2 linked regions of the Catalinimonas alkaloidigena genome follow. The protein of the gene in region 1 interacts with the protein of each later gene in a pairwise test. Links are inferred from orthologs where the notes say so. Each region holds a gene or a part of one and is shown in the gene's direction. Other genes may lie near its edges. The genes, in order: OKW21_RS19175 and OKW21_RS18465.

The links.
Region 2: the proteins of OKW21_RS19175 (region 1) and OKW21_RS18465 interact in binary tests that used the Escherichia coli proteins (3 or more experiments, as listed by UniProt). The link is inferred for Catalinimonas alkaloidigena from one-to-one orthologs.

What each region holds. Positions count from the first base shown.
Region 1 is NZ_JAQFIL010000001.1:4,688,603-4,700,498, reverse strand. What follows is about bases 3,481-6,315. They hold OKW21_RS19175 (LytR/AlgR family response regulator transcription factor), read left to right. Parts: upstream 3,481-4,409; coding sequence 4,410-5,222; downstream 5,223-6,315. Other genes in these bases: OKW21_RS19165 (coiled-coil domain-containing protein), read left to right, coding at 6,173-6,315; OKW21_RS19170 (M15 family metallopeptidase), read left to right, coding at 5,265-6,065; OKW21_RS19180 (sensor histidine kinase), read left to right, coding at 3,481-4,336. In the rest of the region: OKW21_RS19195 (MFS transporter), read right to left, coding at 1-213; OKW21_RS19190 (GntR family transcriptional regulator), read left to right, coding at 528-1,550; OKW21_RS19185 (BCCT family transporter), read right to left, coding at 1,556-3,124; more of OKW21_RS19180, read left to right, coding at 3,194-3,480; more of OKW21_RS19165, read left to right, coding at 6,316-6,934; OKW21_RS19160 (GlxA family transcriptional regulator), read right to left, coding at 6,997-7,983; OKW21_RS19155 (hypothetical protein), read left to right, coding at 8,115-8,366; OKW21_RS19150 (VOC family protein), read left to right, coding at 8,557-8,946; OKW21_RS19145 (VOC family protein), read left to right, coding at 8,972-9,907; OKW21_RS19140 (dihydrofolate reductase family protein), read left to right, coding at 9,934-10,512; OKW21_RS19135 (nuclear transport factor 2 family protein), read left to right, coding at 10,509-10,877; OKW21_RS19130 (VOC family protein), read left to right, coding at 10,946-11,374; OKW21_RS19125 (dihydrofolate reductase family protein), read left to right, coding at 11,479-11,896. UniProt on the Escherichia coli protein: Member of the two-component regulatory system BtsS/BtsR, which is part of a nutrient-sensing regulatory network composed of BtsS/BtsR, the low-affinity pyruvate signaling system YpdA/YpdB and their respective target proteins, BtsT and YhjX.
Region 2 is NZ_JAQFIL010000001.1:4,526,536-4,538,484, reverse strand. What follows is about bases 4,973-7,860. They hold OKW21_RS18465 (glutamate-5-semialdehyde dehydrogenase), read left to right. Parts: upstream 4,973-5,730; coding sequence 5,731-6,990; downstream 6,991-7,860. Other genes in these bases: OKW21_RS18455 (MarR family winged helix-turn-helix transcriptional regulator), read right to left, coding at 7,727-7,860; OKW21_RS18460 (YceI family protein), read right to left, coding at 7,115-7,663; OKW21_RS18470 (SulP family inorganic anion transporter), read left to right, coding at 4,973-5,617. Outside these bases: proB (glutamate 5-kinase), read left to right, coding at 1-691; cysteine synthase CysM, read right to left, coding at 713-1,591; OKW21_RS18480 (serine acetyltransferase domain-containing protein), read right to left, coding at 1,600-2,427; OKW21_RS18475 (serine hydrolase domain-containing protein), read right to left, coding at 2,563-3,783; more of OKW21_RS18470, read left to right, coding at 4,076-4,972; more of OKW21_RS18455, read right to left, coding at 7,861-8,176; OKW21_RS18450 (hydrogen peroxide-inducible genes activator), read right to left, coding at 8,245-9,189; OKW21_RS18445 (Dps family protein), read left to right, coding at 9,282-9,755; OKW21_RS18440 (saccharopine dehydrogenase family protein), read left to right, coding at 9,927-11,153; nspC (carboxynorspermidine decarboxylase), read left to right, coding at 11,207-11,949. UniProt on the Escherichia coli protein: Catalyzes the NADPH-dependent reduction of L-glutamate 5-phosphate into L-glutamate 5-semialdehyde and phosphate. The product spontaneously undergoes cyclization to form 1-pyrroline-5-carboxylate.

The sequences.
Region 1 (11,896 bases):
CCAGGCTGAGAGAGGCAAGCCGGTGAGCAACCCAAAAGGAAGTGCGAAAAGCACACTACCCCAAGCTCCGTCGCTAAGTTGCAGATGCCCCTGAATGTTGGGTATGCGGCTGGCCCAGGTAGAAAAGATGATTCCGAGGATGATAAAAAAAGCACCGACGGCCATTCTGGACACGTTTACGGAAGGAGGTTTTTTAGCTACATTTGATGACATACATCAGTAAGGTTCAGCTTTAGAAGGCACAAAGAAAAAATATTTTTAGCACTAATCTATACAATGCGGAAGCTATTTATAGCATAAAAAAAAGTCCCTTAATGCGCCTGAGAGAGCAATTGTCACATTTTTTTGTTTATGTTTAAAATTCAAAATTTTGATAATCTCAAAATGCGCAAAGAGAGATTAAAAAAAGAATTGTATATTTAATTTTGTGGAAAAAGCTGCTGTTAATTTGTCATTTTTGCAATAGAATGGATGGTAGCATGTCTTGAGCAAGATTAATCTCTTTAGTGTTTTATAACAACCTATTTATGGCTACAATTAACTTTACCCAGATTCAGGAGGATTCACATACCCCAAAGTATGAGCAGGTGATGAACCTGATCAAATCGGATATTGAAAATGGGATTTTTAAGCGGGGTGAACGTATCCCTTCCATCAATGAAACCAGTGAAGACTTTTTGATTTCACGAGACACCGTAGAAAAAGCCTATACCAGGCTGAGGGAGCAGGGTATCATCAAATCTGTACCGGGCAAAGGTTATTATGTAAACTGTGATCATCCCGTAGATAAGATCCGCGTGCTCCTGATCATCAATAAGATCAGTGCCCATAAGAAAAAAATTGTACAGGCATTTGTAGAAACGCTGGGCGAACAGGCAAGTGTAGAGACCTGTGTGCATAATTACAGCACCGAAATGCTAAAAAGGTTGTTAGACGAAAGCCAGGGTAACTATCACTATTACGCTATCATCCCATGCTTCAAAGATTTTTCTGAAAAGACTGTAGAAGTAATTTCCTCGGTGCCAAAAGAGAAGCTACTGCTGATTGATAAGGACGTAAAAACCTTGAAAGGAAATTACAAAGCAGTTTGCGAAAACTTTGAAAAAGATATTTATGATGTGCTGGCTTCTGCGATGGATCGCTTAAGTAACTACCAGAGAATTAACTTCATCTTTCCGGACGGTAATCAGTATGTACCCGATATCATGACGGGCTTCAAAAAGTTTTGTACCGATTACCATTATGAATATTGTATTACCAATGTGTTTGATGCAGATTTGGTAAAGCCACGTAGTCTGTACATCGTAATTGAGGAAGATGAACTGGTCAATATCATCAAGTACTGTAAACAAAACCAGTTGGAGATAGGCAAAGATGTGGGGATCATTTCCTATAATGATACGCCGATCAAAGAGGTGCTGCACGATGGAATCGCCGTGATCTCTACCGACTTCCAGAAAATGGGAGAAAATGCTGCCAGACTGCTTCTGGATAAACGGACCGAGAAGCTGAGCAATCCCTTTTACATGATCAGGAGACCTTCATTATAAAGCTTTCACTTTCTTTTTTCCGTTAATTTTTTCTTGATTTCCCGGGCTTTGGGAACATTAGGGAGTTTATGGTCATTGCTTAATGCCTTATAAAGCCCCGCTCCACTCATCAGCAGCAGAATCGTCATGGGTAGGCCGGAGGTCAGTGAGGCAGACCGTAAACCATCAAGCCCACCCGAAAGAAGAAGTGTGGCAGCCACTGCCCCTTCCGATACTGCCCAGAATACTTTTTGCCCCACTGGCGGGTTAGGGTGACCTCCTGAAGTGACCATGTCATCTACAAATGAACCGGAATCTGAAGAGGTAATAAAAAAGATAGTAATGAGTAGGGTAGCAAATATCAGGCTGATGGTGGAGAATGGCAGCTCCTGCAATAACCTATGCAACGCAATGGAGGGAGTGCCCTCAATTTCATTGAAAAGAGATACTCCTTCCTCAATCTCGTAAAAAAGAGCTGTTCCCCCAAAAACTGAAAGCCATATAAAAGTGGCCAGTGTGGGCACAAATAATACGCCCATAATAAACTCTCTAACTGTACGTCCTTTAGAAATACGGGCTACAAATATGCCTACAAAAGGTGACCAGGAAATCCACCATGCCCAATAAAATAAGGTCCAGTCAGCCTGCCAGGTATTTTCACTGTTCATATTGACCCAGAAGCTACTGAAAGGTAACTGCTGCAAATAAGTTCCTATGCCGGTTACCAGAGTATTGAGCAGATAAACGGATGGACCTGCAACGAAAACGAACACCAGCAGAAGAAAAGCCAGCAGGACATTGAACCGGCTGAGGCGACTGATCCCTTTGTCCAAACCCAGCACAACAGAAATAGTGGCAACAAGTGTTATCGTAGCAATAATGATGACTTGTACTCCTGTAGACTGATTCAGTTGGCTAAGTATGCTAAGGCCTGAATTGATCTGCATGGCACCTAAACCCAAAGAAGTAGCCACGCCAAAGAGCGTCCCTACTGTGGCAAGTATGTCAATGAAATGTCCTAGCCAACCAAAGATTTTATCACCAAAGAGTGGGTAGAAAAGTGAGCGGGGTGCCAATGGCAGCCCTATGCGAAAGTGATAGTATGCAATGCCCAACCCAAAAAGGGCATAGATTGCCCAGGGGTGCAGCCCCCAGTGAAAAAAGGTAAACTGAAATGCTTCTCTCAGGGCAGCATAAGACTCTCCTTCACCCAGGGGAGGCTTATGATAGTGGTTCAAAGGTTCAGCCACACTCCAGAATACCAGGCCGGTGCCCATGCCCGCGCTGAAAAGCATGGTAAACCAGGTAAAATAGTTGAAGTCAGGACGAGCGCCATCCCCTCCCAGACGGATATGACTGAGCGGACCGATCATTAAGTAAATGACAAAGAGTAGTATGGCGCTAGCGCTTAGGACATAAAACCATCCAAAATCATTGATGATAAAAGTCTGAATCTGACCAAAGAGATCAGAGACATGCTTGGGGAAAAGACTACCAGCCAGTACGAAAATCAGCACTGTAGCCGCTGCACCTCCAAATACGACAGGTTGCATGCGAGAAGTAAATTTTTTCAGGAAGGTATTCAAACTGCTCATATCAGACTATCCTTTTCAGCATCAATTTGTTTAAATCACTGCCCTGATTTTCTATATTGCTAACATCCTATGCATTCCATTGAGCGTGTTTTACAGATCAAAAGGCTGCTGACCTATAATTTTCTGGCCTGGTGTCTGCTGGGGATTCTGGCAGGTGTAAAGCAGTACAGCCATGCCATTAGCTTTGGGCTAAACTTTGAGTGGGAAAGCATGATACGCTACCCCTTCTCAACGTATCTTAGTTATTGGGCGCTCAGCTATCTTGTCATAGACTTTTTTTTATATTCTAAACGGTGGAGGAGAGCCTCCTTTATCATCTTCCATGTTTTGATGAGTGTACTTTTTGGAGTTTTACACAAAGGCCTGACTTACATCAGTGGTCTGCTACTGGAACGTCTCTTTCTTCCTCAGGAAAGTCTGAACTGGAGAGAATTGCTCATACTTTGGGGAGATACCTGGTTTGACATTACGAATGGAGCAGGCGTGTACTGGCTGGTCCTTTTTGCACTGACAGCGCTGGATTACCGGCACCGCTATCAGGAGCAGGCATTGCAGGCTTTGGGGCTTAAGACTCAGCTCAGTGATGCCCAGCTCAACAGTATGCGTATGCAGTTACAGCCCCATTTTCTTTTCAATGCACTTAATGCCATTGTTATGATGGTAAGGCGTAACGATCAGGCCAAAGCCATCAGCATGATTATTGGTTTGAGTGAGATGCTGCGCAATAACCTCAGCCAGAAAAGAAAACAGTTCATCAGCCTGGAAGAAGAACTAAGCTTAATTCAGCATTATCTGAATGTTGAGCAGGTCCGTTTTCAGGACCGTCTGCAGCTAGAAATGCATATAGAAGAGCGCACAAAGCAAGCGCAGGTGCCTAATATGGTGTTGCAGCCTATCGTGGAAAATGCTTTTAAGCATGGAATTGCACATTCTTTAGGCCTTGCAAAACTTCGTATCAGCAGCTATTATGAAAATAACTATCTGATACTGGAAGTTTACAACAGCACAGATGTAGCTCCTCACGACTGGGTGATGGCCAAAAGCAAGGGTATAGGCTTGCGCAATACCATTGACAGACTGCGGCAGCTCTATCAGGGCAAGGCGCACCTTCAGTTTACCGCCCAGGAAGATAGTGTGCTGGTCAGGCTAAGCTTGCCGATCAACAATACAGATGACAGGCTGAACGTAAAAAAGAAGATAGTAAGCGAGTAAATATTACTGAAATGAAGAATTCAACTTTAATACACAATCCCTCTCAGTTCTTTACTACTAACCTAAAAAAACAGTGAGCAAGCTCAAATGTATTATTGTAGATGATGAACCGGAAGCCCGGGAAGGCGTGCAGCATCTGCTTGAGAAAGATAAAGAGGTAGAAGTGCTGGCACGCTGTGCTAATGGCCTGGAAGCTTTGGAAGTTTTACAGGATCAAAAAGCCGATTTGCTATTGCTGGATATACAAATGCCCCGTATCAACGGTTTTGAAGTTCTCAACAGCCTCCCCCCCGAATACCGTCCCGAAGTGATATTTATCACCGCCTATGACGAATATACGCTAAAGGCTTTTGAAGTGCATGCCATAGACTATCTGCTTAAGCCATTTACGGATGAGAGGTTCTTCAAAGCACTTGATTTTGCCAAAGCCCGCATCAGGCAACAGCAGTTGCAGGAGAAACAGCAGCGTCTGAATGATCTATTGCAGAACCAGCAGCGGCAGGCTGCCGAAGGTAGAGAAGGAAGCCTCCTCTCCTCAGGCTCAGGAAAACCTACGGGTAGACTGGCGGTGAAAACAGAAGGGCGGGTGCATCTGTTGCCCTATCATCAGATAATGTGGATTGAGGCGTATGATTATTATATAAAGGTGCATACCAAGGCGCGTTATTTCCTGCTGCGCGACAGCATGAAAAATATGGAGAAGAATTTGCCGGGAGATCAGTTCGTTAGAATTCATAAATCCAGTATTGTCAACCTAAGTCACGTGCAGCAGATCAATACCGGAGGAATGAGTGAGCTGGAACTACAACTGAATACCGGGCTTGTATTAAAGGTCAGTAGAAATTACAAAGACCGAATTAAGCGTTTACTGAATAATGACGAATGAATTATGAATAAAATGAGCATAATTAGCTGTATAGTTTTGCTAATGTTAAGTACGGCCTGCCAGTCGCCAAAGCAGGAAAAGAAAGCAGGGGCTACTGAAAAAGTAAACCAAAAGACACAGAGCTTGTCCCAAAATGTAAGTCAGCCAGAAGGTGACAGGGGGATAGAGATTGAGCTAAGTACAGAAGCACTGTTGGGCAAAATCCAACCCGCGCAGGACAGTAGCTTTACCCAAATAGCTTCTCAGTATACCAGTAAAAATGAAATTTACCTCAGAAAAGAGGCTTATGAGGATTTTGTGCGTATGGCAGAAGCAGCCGGGGAAGAGGGTGTAAAGCTTCATATTATCTCAGCCACACGAAACTTCGCCGCCCAGAAAAGCATCTGGGAAGCCAAGTGGAATGGTCAGCGAAAAGTAGATGGAATGGACCTGAGCCAGGCTGTAACTGATCCGAAGGAAAGGGCTTTAAAGATACTGGAGTACAGTTCCATGCCCGGCACATCTCGCCATCACTGGGGCACTGATATTGACCTGAACGCATTGAATAATGCTTACTTCGCTTCAGGTGAGGGTAAAAAAGTGTACGACTGGTTATTGGCTTATGCCCATGAGTATGGCTTCTGCCAGGTGTATACCGAAAAAGGCAGCGAGAGGCCACACGGCTACAATGAAGAAAAATGGCACTGGAGCTATATGCCGCTTGCCAGCCAGTTTCTGAAGCAGTACAATGAAAAAATCGGCTATGCAGCGCTAGGTGGTTTTGACGGAGGTAGTACAGCAGAAGAGATTGAAGCCATTCGCAAGTACGTCAATGGCATAGCCCCTCGCTGTCTGAACTGGTAAGATCAAACGGGCTTTAATAAATTAATATCTTTAAATGAAATAATTTTTTCTTTGAATAGTGACTTTAGGCTCAAGCATCGTCTAATTATCATATTATCAAATAAAAAATGATCAGACAAAATAGGCTGGCACTCGTAGGTGTCATGTTGTTAATAAGTACCCTTTTTGGTTGTGGTGCAAAACAGGAAAAAGAACAGTTACAAGCGCAGCTTGACAGCTTACAGTTAGAGTTGATCCACAGCCAGCAGGCTGCACGCATGCTGGAAGAAGTAGGCGTACTAATGGATTCTATCGATGCTGCCCGTCAGTATATGGCTATCAACCTGGAGACCGGTCCTACCGATAGCTACATCCAGCGGATGGAAAGCATACAGGGGTATATTCTGGAGACACAGGAAAGAATTGCTGAGCTCGAGAAAAGTCTGCAAACTTCTCAGTCCGTAAGCCAGACTTATGCAGCTAACATCAAAAAGCTGAAAAAAGAAATCACTGCTAAAAACGAGGAAGTTACTGCGCTACAGGTTCAGGTAGAAGGGCTGGAAGCAGACAATGCTTCTCTGGTGATGACAGTAGCTGTCAGGGAGGAAGAAATTGTGCGGAAAACTGAGGAAATCATGGCGCAGAATGAAGAACTGGCCAATGCTGAGGCTCACATCAAAGCGATGATCCTGCAACAGCAAATTTCCCAGGCTGATGCTTACTTCGCCAGAGGAGAGGCTGTAGAAGAAGTAGCCAAACGTACGCAGTTGGCGCGCAAAAAGAAACAGGCATCTTATCAGGAAGCACTATTGCTCTACGAAAAAGCCTATGCGCTGGGCAGGACCGACGCCAAGCGCAAGGTTGAAACCCTGAAAGAAAAGATTAGATAAGGTTAAGTTCTAAAGTGTTAAAAAGCGGGAGAATTATCTTCCGCTTTTTTTTGCCCTAAAGTTTAGCTTGCAGACACGGCTGCTTCACGATTGTACTTATTGCGGTACTGAGCCGGAGACAAACCGGTGATTTTTTTGAAAACAGCACGAAAAGCTTTGTTATCGGTATAGCCTACTTTGTACATCACTTCATTCACATTCTCACGGGAAGACTCCAGGCTCATTTTTGCGGCTTCTACCTTCACCCTTTGGATATATTCAGTAACTGTATTGCTGGTAGCTTTCTTAAATCTGCGCTCCAGATTTCTTCTGCCCATGGCAAACATAGAAGCGAGTGTATCCAGACTAATCTTTTCCTGAAAGTTTTGCTCAATAAACTCTTGCGCCTGCCTGACCTCTTCATCTTCATGTGTTTTCTGTCCCTGGAAAATAATAAAGGGTGACTGACTGGTACGATCAATGTCAATCATAAAGGCTTTGGAAATGAAAACAGCAACTTCTCGCCCTGCATATTTTTCTATCAGGTAGAGTAATAAATTCAGGTAAGAATAAGCGCCGCCGCTGGTATAAATCCCTTCCTGTTCCGTCATGATCTTATCATCTACCACCTGTGCTTCCGGATACATTTGCCTGAACTCATGGATAAACTTCCAGTGGGTAGTACACTGTTTGCCTTTGAGCAAACCGCTAGCAGCCAGGAAAAATGAACCTATGCAAAAGCTGGCTACTTCTGCACCATTTTCATATTGCTGTATCACCCACGGCATAAAACTCTGATTATGGGACAGCACCTTCTCCTGATCTCCATGTATGGCAGGAATGATGATAAGATCCGTTTTGGGCACATTCTCTATACCCACATCAGGCTTAACACTAAAAAGGCCATGTTTTTCTTCTGTTTTCACCAAACCTACGAGGTGAACTTCAAATACTGGCTCTCTGCCCATCTCTTTGAGCAGGCCATTTACCTCCGATAATATCTGGTAAGTGCCCTCAATATTAACTACGCTAATATGTCCACGGGGAACAAGAATAGATACATGTTTCATGTCAAAAAGCTGGTTAGTATTAATGTCGTGATTCACCCCACAAACTGTCGCAATCGCACCCTCTAAAATTCGGAAATAGACTGTAGGTTTGCAATATACTTAAAATAAGTTTTTATTCTTAAAATAAGGTCGTGAAAGAATATGCGCTCATTGAGGAAGTGACGCTAATCGCGCTTACTGTCCGGTATTTTCCTGAAGGAATAGGCGAAGCTTTTAACACATGGATGCACATGCTGCCCGACAGTCAGGATAAAGTTTTTTTCGGAGTATCTTACCCTGATCAGGAGGGAAGCTTGATCTATAAGGCTGCGGTATCTCAGGCTTTTGATGGGGAAAGTGAGCAGTACGCTTATGAGAATTATGTGCTCTCAAAAGGAAAGTAGCTGACTGAAAATGTAAAAAAACTGGAGAGGGCAGGAAGAAAAAATCAGCCTGGCATTCAGGAAGTTGGGAGGCTCTCGGCCAGCTACCATAGCACCTGGTATAGAGTGGTATCTGGGAGAGGATGTGATGCGCATGCCCAAACTGGAGGCCTGGCCATAAATAGCATTTTTATATAAAACTAATAAACGCATGTTGAAACACAGTAAAGCATTCAGCGGATTTTCGGTAGATGATTTGGCAAAAGCAAAAGCCTTCTATGGCGAAGTGCTGGGTCTGGAAGTAGCAGATAATCCTATGGGAATACTGGAAATTCATATAGCCGGAAGCAGCAATATTCTGGTGTATCCTAAACCCAATCATGAACCAGCCACCTTCACCATTCTCAATTTTCCGGTAGATGATATTGATGAAGCGGTAGATAGTCTAAGCGCAAAAGGAGTGTCATTTGAACAGTATGGAGGTGAGATCAAAACGGATGAAAAGGGAGTGTTCCGTGGCGCTGCACAGGCGAAGGGGCCCAATATCGCATGGTTCAGAGATCCTGCCGGAAATATTCTTTCCCTTATTGAAGAAAATTAATGTCAAACATATAAAAGCCAGACTTATGACAGATGTAAAAACAATGCAGACACAAAAGATCACTACCAACCTATGGTTTGATCATCAGGCAGAAGAAGCCGTGAAGTTTTACACTTCTATTTTCAAAAATTCTGAAACTTTGGAGTTGACGCGCTTTGGAAAAGAAGGACACGAAATTCATGGGAAAGCCGAAGGAACAGTGATGACTATATCTTTTCAGCTAGAGGGGCAGGAATTTGTGGCACTCAACGGAGGTCCTCAGTTCAAATTTACCCCTTCGGTTTCCTTCTTTATCTACTGTGAGTCCAGAGCAGAAGTGGACAGCCTGTGGAGAGAACTCTCTGATGAAGGCTTTGTCATGATGCCTTTGCAACAATACCCTTTCAGCGAATACTACGGTTGGGTGCAGGATAAGTACGGTGTCTCCTGGCAGCTCATACTGGCAGATCAGGCTGAGATTAAGCAGAAGATAGTACCCTGCCTACTGTTTGTGGGGGATCAGGCAGGCAAAGTGGAAGAAGCTATGCAGTTTTACACCTCGGTATTTGAGCAGGCAGAAATTAAAGAGATTTCACGCTACGAAAAAGGACAAGACCCCAATATGGAAGGTGCAATTAATTATGCTGCCTTTAGGCTGAATGGACAGGAGTTTAAGGCGATGGATAGCTATCTGGAACATGGATTCACCTTCAACGAAGCTACCTCATTTATCATCCACTGCAAAGATCAGGAAGAGGTGGATTATTACTGGAATACGCTTGCTGAAGGAGGAGATGAAAAGGCGCAGGCCTGCGGTTGGCTTAAAGACAAATACGGCCTCTCCTGGCAGGTAGTGCCCACTATATTACATGAATTGCTCAGTGCCCCTGATTCCAGCAAATCTCAAAATGTTACCCGAGCACTGCTGCAAATGAAAAAGCTGGATGTCGCTGCTTTAAAACAGGCCTATGAGCAGGCATAATCCTCCTAGTCAGACATCTAAGAAAAATGAGAAAAATAATATTACAGGAATTTACAACTATTGATGGATTCGCTGCAGGCCCAAAAGGGGAACTGGATTTTATGGATGCATTTAGTACCAATCGTGCAGTAGATCAGGACCTTCTGTACTTCATGGACACTATTGATACCATACTTCTTGGTAGGCTCACTTATGAGTTATTTGCAGAATTTTGGCCCACAGCCACTACTGACACCGAGATAATTGCGGATAGACTGAACGGTATGCCCAAACTAGTCTTTTCCAAAACCCTTGAAGCTGCTCCCTGGGGAGAGTGGAAAGAGGCTAAAGTAATGAGAGCCGATGCGGCTGATGAATTGCGCAACCTTAAGCAGCAGCCCGGAAAAGATATGGTTTTGTGGGGCAGCCTAAAGCTGGCGCAATCCCTCATGAAAGAAAGGCTTATAGATGAGTATCAGCTTAGAGTCTGCCCGCTTGCCATAGGAAAGGGTAAGCATTTGTTTCCTCCAGATTTCAGACTTTCTCATCTGAGACTGATGAATACGAAAGTGTATGAGCAGGGCATAGTTTTAATGAATTATGAAATAAACAACAATCAATCATGACCAATAATCAGGAGTTTTTTTACCGCTTTAATGAAGCTTTCTCAAGATCCGACTCCGGCTACATCATCGCACAGGTAACCGACGATATTATCTGGAATATGGTAGGGGAAAGTATCATTCGCGGAAAAGAAGAATTTACCAAATCAATCAAAGCTATGGAAAGTGAGAGTACTCACGAATTTAAAATTAATCATATGATCACCCACGGAAAAACAGCCGCCGTAGATGGCATCATGAAAGTGACGGACAAATCCGGTAAAGTAAAAATCTATGCCTTCTGCGACATCTATCTCTTAAGCAGTCACAAAGATGGGAAGATCAAGGAGATGACTTCTTATGTGGTTGAAACAGATAATGCTGAGTAAAACCAGGCAAAGCCTTCAAAATCTTTCGTCAATACTTAATTATTCATTCATCATTAATCATTAAACACATGCCAATCCTTAATCCATACCTGAACTTTAACGGAAATACTGAAGAAGCATTTAACTTTTACAAGTCTGTTTTTGGCGGAGAGTTCGCTGCTCTGCATCGCTTTAATGAAATACCCGAAAGCGATAAAATGCCGGCCCCTGATCAGGAAAAGATCATGCATATCGCCTTGCCCATTGGAAAAGAAAACATACTAATGGCTACCGATACCCTTGAGTCAATGGGGCATAAGCTGAATGTAGGTGATAATATCTCTTTATCTCTACAAGTAGAAAGTGAAGCGGAAGCAGATCAACTTTTTGAGAAGCTTTCTGCTGGTGGAAAAGTAAGTATGCCCATGGAGCATGCATCCTGGGGAGACTATTTCGGTATGTGTACCGATCAATTCGGCATACAGTGGATGATCAGTTATGCCTATAAGCAGCAGTAAGAGAAAAAATCAGAAAACAACAATAACGATTGAATCTGTAGAACGGCTATGGGTCGTTCTACAATTCACTGCTTCAATGCTGATACAAGTAAACAATCAATAGTATGCGAAAACTAAAACTACAGATGCAAATTTCCCTGGATGGCTTTGTGGCCGGGCCCAATGGTGAAATGGACTGGATAGCGTGGAACTGGGATGCTGCCCTAAATGAATATGTAGATAAAATCACTGCCTCAGTAGACTGCATCCTGCTGGGACGTAAACTGGCCGAAGGCTTCATTCCAAGCTGGGAATCTCGGCTGGCTGATGCGGAAAGCGCGGATGATGCTGCCCGAAAGTTTGTGCACACACCAAAAATTGTCTTTTCTAAAACAGTCCAAAAGATGGAAGGCAAAAACACGCAAGTAGAGCATGGTGATCTTGTTTCTGTAGTGAAGCATCTCAAAAATCAGGAGGGGCAGGATATCATCGCCTATGGTGGCAGTAGTTTTGTGTCTTCCCTGATCCGGGAAGACCTGATAG
Region 2 (11,949 bases), 160 kb from region 1 along the record:
AGTCCCCATCATCAATGAGAATGATGTAGTATCTGTCACCGAACTTATGTTTACTGATAATGACGAACTTGCCGGACTGGTTGCCGCTATGGTAGATGCTCCGACGCTGATTATCCTTTCCAATGTGGCAGGGATCTATGATCGTAACCCTAAGGAGCCTGAGGCGCAATTGCTTAAAACGGTAGATCGTAGCATGGATTTAAGCGAGATGGTAAGCATGGAGAAATCAGACTTTGGCCGGGGGGGAATGCTTACCAAAGCTGCTATGGCACAGAAGCTGGCTGATATGGGAATAAGTGTTCACATTGCGGGAGGTCATACTGAGCGTATCATTGAGCGTATTGTAAAAGGAGATGAAGTAGGCACCCGTTTCATCCCTGAAAAGAAAGTAACCGGCGTAAAACGTTGGCTGGGCCATGCCGTAGGCTATGCAAGTGGTGGTGCCTGTGTAAACGCCGGAGCCAAGAAAGCTTTGGTGAATTCTGAAAGGGCTACCAGCTTATTACCTGTCGGCGTGGTGAAGATAGAAGGGGAGTTTGAGAGAAACGATATTATCAATCTTAAGGACGAAGCAGGGCAGAGCTTTGGGCTGGGCAAAGCACAGTATGACGCAGAACGAGCCAGACAACTGATGGGAAATCAGGGACAAAAGCCCCTGGTACATTATGACTATCTGTATTTGTTTCCTTGATGAGCAAAATGTATTATGCGCTTAATCAAACAGGTCAGAGCTTAGGTAGCGGTCGCCACGGTCGCAGACGATGAAGACGATCACGCCTTCTTCAAGTTCTTCGGCTAATTTTAAAGCCGCCTGCAAAGCGCCCCCGCTGCTCATGCCGGAAAGTATCGCCTCCTCTTTGGCCAACCGACGAGCCATCACCCGCGCTTCTTCTTCACTTACATCAATGATTCTATCCACCCGTTCACGCTCAAAGATTTTGGGTAAGTACTCAGGTGACCAGCGACGAATGCCCGGTATGCTGGACCCTTCGGTAGGTTGTGTACCTACAATCTGTATATCGGGATTTTTTTCTTTGAGATAACGTGATACGCCCATAATGGTACCGGTAGTACCCATGGCTGATACAAAATGTGTTACTTTACCCTCAGTATCGCGCCAGATTTCCGGGCCGGTAGTTTGATAATGCATCCCATAGTTGTCAGGGTTGGCAAATTGGTTAAGCATAAAGTAACCTTCATTCACAGCCATTTCTTCCGCAAGCTGACGTGAGTATTCAATCGTTTTATCAGCGGGAGTCAGTACCACCTTGGCGCCGTAGGCTTTCATGGCCTGTATACGTTCCTGGGTAGCGTTCTCCGGCATAAGTAAGGTCATGTGTACACCCATGGATTGCGCGATCATGGCAAGTGCGATGCCGGTATTGCCGCTGGTGGCCTCTACCAGTCTGTCTCCCTTCTTGATTTCTCCTCTGTCTAGTGCTCCTTTGATCATCCCGTAAGCAGCCCTGTCTTTTACACTTCCCCCGGGGTTTTGGCCTTCAAGCTTCCCATAGATGGATATATTTTTATATTGAGAGATATACTCAAGTTTTACTAAGGGGGTATTACCGATCAGGTCAAAAAGGGTCATGTTATGGTTTATTTAAAAATAATTAAATCTGTTTGTCCTTGCTCACTATTGTGCATTTGTGCCTGATAGTAGACTTTGGAGTGAGGCGGAATAGAGCGGGTAAGCCATACGTTTCCACCCACTACCGAGTGATGGCCGATCACGGTGTTTCCTCCAAGAATAGTTGCCCCGGAGTAGACGACTACGTGATCTTCAATCGTAGGGTGACGCTTGACGCTGGCATCTTCCTTATTCACACTCAAGGCACCTAATGTTACACCCTGGTAAATTTTCACATAATTCCCAATGATCGTAGTCTCACCAATTACTACCCCGGTGCCGTGGTCTATGCAAAAATATTCACCAATGGTAGCTTTGGGGTGTATGTCAATGCTGGTAATGCTATGGGCATACTCGGTAATCAATCTGGGAATACTTTTTACACCCAGCTCATGAAGCTTATGGGCTATTCTGTAGGCTGCAATCGCGTAGAACCCAGGGTAAGCACGTACTACCTCATCCCTGGTTTGGGCAGCAGGGTCACCTTCAAATGTAGCGTCAATATCCTTCTGTAAGCTATCATAAATTTCGGGAACAGCCTGAAAGAAAGCATTTGCTATATTTTCGGTTTGATCCCCTTCATGGATTAAGTTATTATACAGGATTTTACCCATATCAAGCTTCATCGCACGAATTCTTTCTTCAAAATCCTCAAAAGAACCTACATTTTCCTGTGCATAGGGCGGAAAGAGCACGCCCATAAGTTCGTGGTAAAAAGTAATAATTGCTTTAGTAGAAGGACATTTGGTGCATTCCTGATGAGAGTGATACAACCTTTTAGCAAATAATGAATCCATACGCGGTATAAATAAAAAGAGAATACTGGTCACTCTGAATACGACCTGAAATTGTAAAAAGTTTGCTTATCTCTGTTATCTAAAGCTGAGATGCTCCTGAGAAGTAAAGAATAATAATGATTACCGACTTTTTTTTTATTCAATAATAGCCTGATATACAAGCTGTTGAAATTTATTATTATAAAAATTGGTGTAGGGTGCGAACTGCGTCATAAGAATGCCTGCCAACTCTTCCTTAGGGTCAATAAAAAAGTAAGTGTTGAAAGCGCCTGACCAGCCAAAGGTACCCACTGAGCCTAAGGCCCTGGGGTCAGCCAGATCAGTGCGAACTGAAAAACCTAACCCAAAGCCATAACCTTCACCATAGAGGTCATTTACATGATTGACGGTCATCAGTTCTACAGTTTTAGGACTTAGTAGCCGCTGCCCATCCAAGGCTCCTTTGTTTAGCAGCATCCGGCAAAAACGCATATAATCTCTGGCAGTGGAAAAAAGACCATGGGTACCTCCATAAACAGTATTTCCTGAAGTTGGTGTTTGCCTTTCACTGACGGTTAGTTCCCCATCCTGGTTTTTGAAGTGTAAACCGACCACACGCTCTTTTTGATCTTCCGCTACATTATAGCCGGTATCTTCCATGCCCAGTGGGTCAAAAATACGTGTTTGTAAAAATTCGGCAGTGCTCATACCGGAAAACTGCTCAATGAGCAGGGATAACACATCGGGTGCGGCACTGTAATACCATTGTTCACCCGGCTGACCGACCAGGGGGAGCGCAGGCAGGACATCCACGCGGGCTTCAATATTTTGATGTTGCTGCATATATAATGCTTCACGGTATTTTTTGTCCAGCGCACTGCCTCCCAAACCGTGGGACAAGCCGGCGGTATGGCTTAGGAGGTGCCAGATCCTAATAGGCTCATCCAGACTGTCTGCTTCATTTTCCGAAGTTTGTACCTGCATATCAGCAAAGGCGGGAAGGTAATCTTCAAGGGGATCATTCAGATCAAAGTGGCCTTCCTCAAACAACATCATAAAGGCCACACTGATGATGGGTTTGGTCATAGACTGTATAAAAAAGAGCTGGTCTTTTTGCATTGGACTTTGGTCTGACAAATGGCTGGCGCCATAGCTCTGAAAGTGGGCGGTAGCCTCATTTCTAACGATTAAGCTTACAGCTCCCACCAGCTCTCCTTCTTCTATTTCCTGATTTAGATAATCGGATAAGCGGGCAAGTCTTTCTTCCGAAAACCCTGCTTTCTGGATATCAATTATAGGTAGCTGCTGTGCTACTAGGGAATAGCTGATGAAAAATAAGACTGGCAGCAGTAAATTTTTAATCTTAAGAGATTTCATTTGTTATTGTATGGTGGTAAAAATCTCCCCAAAATAACACTAATTATTTTCTTTCTAGTTTGAACTAATCTGGAGAGATTATTGGTTTGTTCTTTTCACAATAAAATATCCCGTAAGATGTGAATTTTATATAATAGCGTTTATTTCTTTGAATAAATGCGTACATTTGAGTCTTCTTTGCTAAGAAACACTAATAACAACCAGCAGGTTAATCCGGCCTGAATCCTCATTGAAATTATTAAAAAAATGTACGAGTGGGTGCTCACCCTAAGGGTATCCTATTGACAAAATTATGAAACAGTATTTTAAGTTATTTGATTTAACCCAAAAGGTTGATTACAAAACCGAAGTTTTATCAGGGCTTACGGTTGCGCTGGCACTGATTCCTGAAGCTGTGGCTTTCTCTCTGATAGCGGGTCTTTCTCCTCTTACCGGCTTATACGCAGCCTTTATGATGGGATTAGTCACATCAATACTGGGCGGGCGTCCTGGTATGATCTCCGGTGCTACTGGAGCAATTGCAGTAGTATTGGTGAGCCTGGTAAAGGCACATGGCGTAGAATATGTTTTTGCTACTGTGATTCTGGCCGGGGGTATCCAGATGCTGGCCGGAGTCTTAAAACTCGGGAAGTTCATTCGTCTGGTACCGCACTCAGTAATGTTTGGTTTCGTGAACGGGCTGGCAATTGTTATTTTCCTTTCTCAAATGGATCAGTTTAAGGTGATCAATGCGGCAGGCGCACTGGAGTGGATGAGTGGCTCTACATTGTACCTGATGCTTGGCCTGGTATTTATTACCATGCTCATCATCTGGGGCTTACCTAAGCTTACCAAAGTAGTCCCTGCTTCACTGACAGCCATTTTGGTGGTATCAGGCATTGTGATAGGTTTTGGTATAGAAACCAGGACGGTTGGCGATATAGCTTCTATCCAGGGAAGTTTTCCTCCTTTCCATATTCCTGCTATCCCATTTAACCTGGAAAGCATACAGATCATTTTTCCTTACGCACTCATCGTAGCAGGCGTTGGCCTTATTGAAAGCTTGCTGACACTGAACCTGATAGACGAGATAACTGAAACCCGTGGCCGTGGAAATAAAGAATGTGTTGCGCAGGGAGCAGCCAATATGCTGTCTGGTTTATTTTCCGGTATGGGGGGATGCGCTATGATCGGACAGAGCCTGATCAACATATCTTCTGGTGCACGTGCCAGGCTTTCGGGGATCGTAGCCTCAGTAATGTTACTTTTCTTTATCATGTTTGGCGCGAGCTTGATTGAGCAGTTGCCTATGGCGGCACTTACCGGACTGATGATCATGGTTGCGATCGGTACTTTTGAGTGGGCTAGTATGCGTAGCTTTGGCAAAATGCCAGTGTCTGATGTATTGGTGATGGTATTGGTTACCCTGGTAACCGTATTTTTACATAACCTTGCACTTGCTGTGCTGATTGGTGTAATCATCTCTGCTTTGGTTTTTGCCTGGGAAAACGCCAAGCGTATCCGTGCCCGTAAGCATATTGATGAGCATGGTGTTAAACATTACGAAATCTATGGACCATTATTTTTTGGATCGGTGGCTACTTTCAACGAAAAATTTGATGTGTTGAATGACCCTAATGAAGTGATCATTGACTTCGCCGAAAGCAGAGTCGCCGATATGTCAGGCATAGAAGCACTGAATAAGATCACCGAGCGCTACCGCAAAGCCGGAAAGACACTTCATCTGAAGCACCTTAGCGATGATTGTAGAGTATTACTCAAGAACGCTGAGAAAGTCATTGATGTCAATATCATTGAAGATCCCAAATACCGACTGGCGGTAGATTCTCTATAAAACATAACAAGGCTACTCTTCTGGAGTAGCTTTTTTTTGTGGATCGTTAAAAACGTTGGTCATTATCAAGAGCTTAATCTTCTTTGTAAATTCAGTTTTGTTAATTTTGGGACATGATTACAGCAACGAATATTACCCAACATCTGGAAGCAGTACAAAAAGCGGCACGCAAAGCCTATCAACTGAGTGATAAGCAAATCAATCAGGTGCTTAATGAAGTAGCTGATCTGGCGGTTAAGCAGACTGAAGCTATACTGGATGCCAACCAAAAAGATCTGGACCGTATGGACTCCAACGATCCAAAGTATGATCGTCTGATGCTTACTGCCGAGCGTATTCAGGGAATTGCGGCTGACATGCGCAATGTGGCAAAACTAAGTTCTCCACTGGGAAAAGTTTTGGAGGAAAAAACACTTGACAATGGTCTCCAATTGAAGAAAATGAGCGTGCCGATGGGAGTAATCGGTATCATTTACGAAGCCCGCCCCAACGTGACTTTTGATGTATTTGCGCTTTGCCTGAAGTCGGGCAATGCCTGTGTCCTAAAAGGTGGGAGTGATGCTGAATTTTCTAACATTGCCATCGCAAGTATCATCCATGAAGTGCTGAAAAAACATCAGATCAACGAGTATATGCTTTATCTTATGCCTGCCGGACGTGAAGCTACTCAGGTGATGCTGGAAGCCGTGGGCTATATAGATATCATCATTCCCAGAGGTAGCCAGGGGCTGATCAATTTTGTGCGTGACCATGCCAAAGTCCCGGTCATAGAAACCGGTGCAGGTATCGTACATACCTACTTTGATGAAAGTGGAGACCTGAAAAAGGGAAAAGAAATTATTTTTAACGCGAAAACCCGCAGGGTGAGCGTATGCAATGCATTGGATTGCCTGATCATTCACCGGGAAAGACTGGCGGATCTGGAAGCCCTTACGCACAAGCTCATCACCAAAGAAGTAGAAGTCTATGCTGATGCTGAAAGCTATGCGTACCTGGAAGGGGTGTATCCTGCCGCGTTCTTGCATAAAGCTCAGGCTGAGCACTTCGGAACTGAATTTTTAGCACATAAAATGTCCATAAAGACCGTAGGCAGTCTGGAAGAAGCACTTGATCATATTGCCACATACAGCTCCAAACATAGCGAGGCAATCGTTGCTGAGGATAAAAAGGTAATTGAAGCGTACATGCGCTCAGTAGATGCCGCAGCTGTCTATGCCAATACCTCTACTGCTTACACTGACGGCGCTCAGTTTGGCATGGGAGCGGAAATTGGGATCAGCACACAAAAACTTCATGCCCGTGGACCTATGGCCTTGCCTGAACTTACCAGCTACAAATGGCAGATTTATGGAGATGGGCAGGTGAGGGGATGAGCAGAGTCAATCGTGAATGGTATATAAGAAAGAGTGATTTAAGAAAAGTTTAAGATTGGAATGCCGGAGCCAGAAGTCCGAAGGAAAACTTCTGACTCCTAACTCCCGGCTTCCAGCTTTTTTCTTAAGCCTGCCTGGCAAATTGAACGTTAGCAATAATTTTTACCTGATCACTTACCACAGCGCCTCCGGCTTCAGTTATGGCATCCCATTTTAAGCCAAATTCTTTGCGATTGATTTTTCCAGAAACCTCAAAGCCAACTTTGGTATTGCCATAAGGGTCTACCATAGTACCACCGTACTCTACATCCAGTTCTACAGTTTTTGTAATATCTCGAATAGTTAAGTCTCCTACTAACTTATACGCATCATCAGCTGTCTTTTTCAACGTTTTGGATGTAAAAGCCAGATTAGGATACTGCTCAGCATTAAAAAAATCATCAGATTTCAGGTGGGCATCTCTCTGCTCATTGTTGGTACTGATGCTATTGACGTCTGCTGAAAAACTGATTTGGGCATCTGAGAAGTCTTCTTTCTCACTGCTGAAGCTGGCATCATATTTCCCAAAGCTACCGGTCACAGTAGATATCACCAGGTGTTTTACTTTAAACTGGATTTCTGAATGCATAGGATCAACTGCCCAGCTAGCTTTTTTTTCTGCTACATTTTCCATAATTAATGAATTTAGTTGTTTATAATATATTTGTATATACAATTAATTTAACAAAATTTTTTTTTACCCCCTAAACTTGTCAAGCAGCTTGTTTAACAGTTCTGCTTCCTCCTGGCTCAGGTTTTTCATGCGGTCCATACTTCCCTCTATTTCCGGCCTGATTTGCTCCAGAAGTTCCATACCCTTTTCAGTAATCAGAATATCCACTTTACGACGATTACTTGAACATTCTTTACGAGTAACATAGCCCCCCAGCCTAAGCTTCTCTACCAGACGGGTAGCATTAGACATTCGGTTAACCATGCGTTCAGTAATCAATTGTAAAGATGAAGGTTTGGGGTACTGACCTTTCAGAATACGCAATACATTGTATTGCTCCTGAGATATGCCGAAAGGCTTCAGGCACTGATTCACCTGATTGGATAGCCAGCTTTCTGTTACTCTGATATTAAGTATCGCTTTATAATAAGAATTTTTAAACTGATCCTGTTTTATGACTTCCTCAAGCTTCATATTTTGTTTCTACTTTTGTTGTATATACAACGGTCAATTTAGAAAAAGGATTTATTTTATCCAAAAAATTATACACGAATAAACGAATCTACGACTTCATACTTACCGGCGGTGAGCATATACTGGGGAATACTCTGTATTATGCTGGCTTTAAGCTTGTTGAATATTTTTTGTTTGTAGTGGAAGCGGCTGTGTACCAGACTAATCTCTCTGACGACTTTCTGCCCACTGATATCTCTGAGCATATTTTCTTTCACTGCACTTACGCCCAAGGTTGCCAGTTCAGGAATGAAAGTAATGCCTCCCTGATGCTCTACAATGCGCATGAGTGATGCAATAGAGCTACTTTCGTAGGTGAATTTTTCCTGGGTAGTCTTCTTGCCCAGATGACAGATATCGTTGATCTGATTTCGGAAACAGTTTCCTTCTTTCAGCAACCATAAGTCTTTACCGGCGATTTCATCCAGTTGAATATTTTCTTTATTGTATAAGGAGTGGTCTTCTGAGATATAGATGAAGAAGCGTTCGTAGAACAAAATCTCAAAAATAAGCCCGCTGGCGCTGACCGGAGTAGCGATGATACCCGCATCCAGTTTGCCATTTCTGAGCTGAGAAAGGGTCTCTTCGGTGGTTAATTCGGTGATGTGTAATTCAATTTCAGGGTGTTTAGCATTGAACTGCTTCACAAACAAAGGCAGGAGATAAGGGGCTAAAGTAGGAATAATCCCTACTTTAAGTAAACCACTTTCACTGCTTTGCAATTCTTCCGCAAGGCCCTGTAATCCTTTAAATGATAAAGCGACTTCTTTTGCCTTTTCAAGAAATACTTTTCCGGACTCAGTAACACGCAACGGTTTATGCGTACGGTCAAATAAGGTAAAGCCGATTTCATCTTCCAGTTTTTTGATTTGCATGCTTAGTGCGGGCTGACTCACATGAGAAGCTTCAGCAGCCTTGATGATACTGAGCTGATGATATACCGCCAAAGCGTATTGAAGTTGTTCCAGGGTCATAATATAAGTTTTAGTTATGCTAATATAATAAATATCAATTGTTCTGATGATAACATGATGCGTATATTTGTGGATATCAAAGCAACAAAACAATGAACACTGTAGTCGCTAAATCTCGCACTGAAGTGAGAAATGAAAAACTTGTACAAGAGCTGAATCAACTGCTTGCTGACTATCAGCTGTATTATCATAATTTAAGAGGGTTTCACTGGAATGTAAAGGGACACCTTTTTTTCCAATTACATGATAAATTTGAGGATTTATACAGAGAAGCCAGCGAAGCTGTAGATGTTATCGCAGAGCGTATTCGTGCATTGGGAGCTACGCCATTACATACCATAGAAGAATATTTTCAGCAGGCGCAGCTTAGCTCTGCCAAAAATATCAGCAAGGGAGAAGAGGCGGTAAGTATAGCGATGAAGAACAGCCAGGTACTGTTATATGATCTTAAGGAAGTACTGCATCTGGCAGAAAGTTTTCAGGATGAAGCTACTATAACGGTGATCAGTGAATTGATTACCGAGACTGAAAAGCGTATCTGGATGTTAAAAGCATTTCTAGGATAAGGACAGATTGAATTTTGTAATTTCAATTTCTGAGAGATTGTTTCGCTTCCGTCGGGACAATCTTTTTTTTATAGCGATTCATTTTTTTGAGCTTGGGCAAACACCTATTTGCTTTATGGGTTGAATTTGTACCTTTGCGACACATCATGCCATTATAAACTTTTTAGACCTATGAGTAAAGTGTTAATCATTGGAGCCGGTGGTGTAGGGAATGTCGTTGCCCACAAATGTGCCTCCGTTCCTGAAGTTTTTTCAGAAATTATGCTGGCCAGCCGTACTCAATCCAAATGCGATGCTATTGCCCGGATGGTAGCTGAAAAATATCCTGATGCCCAGCCTATTCAGACCGCCCGGGTAGATGCTGATCATGTACCCGAGCTGGTAGCATTGATCAACAAATTCAAGCCGGAGATGGTAATCAATGTAGCATTGCCTTATCAGGATCTGACGATCATGGATGCCTGTCTGGAAACCGGGGTACATTATCTGGATACTGCTAATTACGAGCCAAAAGATGTAGCGAAATTTGAATACAAGTGGCAATGGGAATATCAGGATCGTTTTAAAGAAGCCGGTCTGATGGCCTTACTCGGTTGTGGCTTTGATCCCGGCGTAACCGGGGTGTTCACTGCTTATGCACAAAAGCATCATTTTGATGAAATCCACTACCTGGATATCATTGATTGTAATGCCGGAGATCACGGCAAGGCTTTCGCGACTAACTTCAATCCCGAGATCAATATTCGTGAGATTACGCAAAATGGCCGCTACTGGGAAAAAGGAGCGTGGAAGGAAACAAAGCCACTGGAAATTCACCGGCCGATTGACTATCCCGAGATTGGTCCTAAGGAGTCTTACCTGCTCTATCATGAAGAACTGGAGTCACTTACCAAAAACATCAAACATCTGAAGCGGGCCCGCTTCTGGATGACTTTCGGACAGGAGTACATTAAGCACTTGACAGTATTGCAAAATGTAGGTATGACGCGTATTGATCCAGTTAAATTCAACGGAATGGATATCGTGCCCCTGGAGTTTCTGAAGGCAGTACTACCGGAACCAGGTACATTGGGTGAAAATTATAAAGGGCAGACTTCTATCGGCTGTCAGATTAAAGGGATCAAAGATGGCCAGGAGAAGACTTATTATGTTTATAATAACTGCGACCATGCCGAAACCTATAAAGAAGTTAGTGCGCAGGCAGTATCCTACACTACCGGCGTACCTGCTATGATCGGGGCTATGCTAATGCTGACCGGAGAGTGGAAGAAAGAAGGGGTCTTTAATGTGGAAGAATTTGATCCAGACCCTTTTATGGAAGCCCTCAACAAATACGGGCTGCCCTGGCATGAAAAAGTGGACGAACCACTGGCTTTTGACGATTACAACATCAATTAATATACAGCAAAATAGGGGAGGTGTAAAGCCTCCCTTTTCAATGAATACCTATTATGCCTATCAATTTTAAGGAAGTTCCCTCAGCCTGTTTTGTGTTGGAAGAGCGTAAATTACGCCGTAATCTGGAGATTATGAAGCGAGTACAGGATGAATCAGGTGTCAACATCATACTGGCACTCAAAGGTTTTGCTATGTTCAGTACCTTCGGATTGATCAAAAAATATTTGCACGGTACTACTGCTTCTTCTTTGCACGAAGCACGATTGGGTTTTGAGGAGTTTGGTGATGAAGTACATGCCTATAGTCCGGCCTATTTTGAGGATGAGTTTGATGAACTGATGAGTTATTGTAACCATATCACCTTCAATTCTCCTGCGCAGTGGGAGCGCTTTAAAGACAAAGTGAAAGCCAATACAAAGGAGATCTCCTGTGCGTTACGCATCAATCCGGAATATTCTGAGGTAGAAACAGACCTGTATAATCCGTGTGCCATTGGCACCCGACTGGGCGTTACCGCCGACCAGATTGGAGATAAACTGCCGGAAGGCATAGAAGGTTTACATTTCCACACGCTTTGTGAAAGTGATTCCCATGCATTAGAACGCACACTCAAAGAAGTAGAAGCCAAATTCAGTCACTTGCTCCATCAGGCCAAATGGCTGAATATGGGAGGTGGGCACCTGATGACGAGAGAAGGTTATGATATCAATCATCTGATCGGACTGGTTAAAAGTATGCGTGAAAAGTATGATCTGGAGATTATCATGGAGCCAGGCTCCGCTGTAGCCTGGGATAC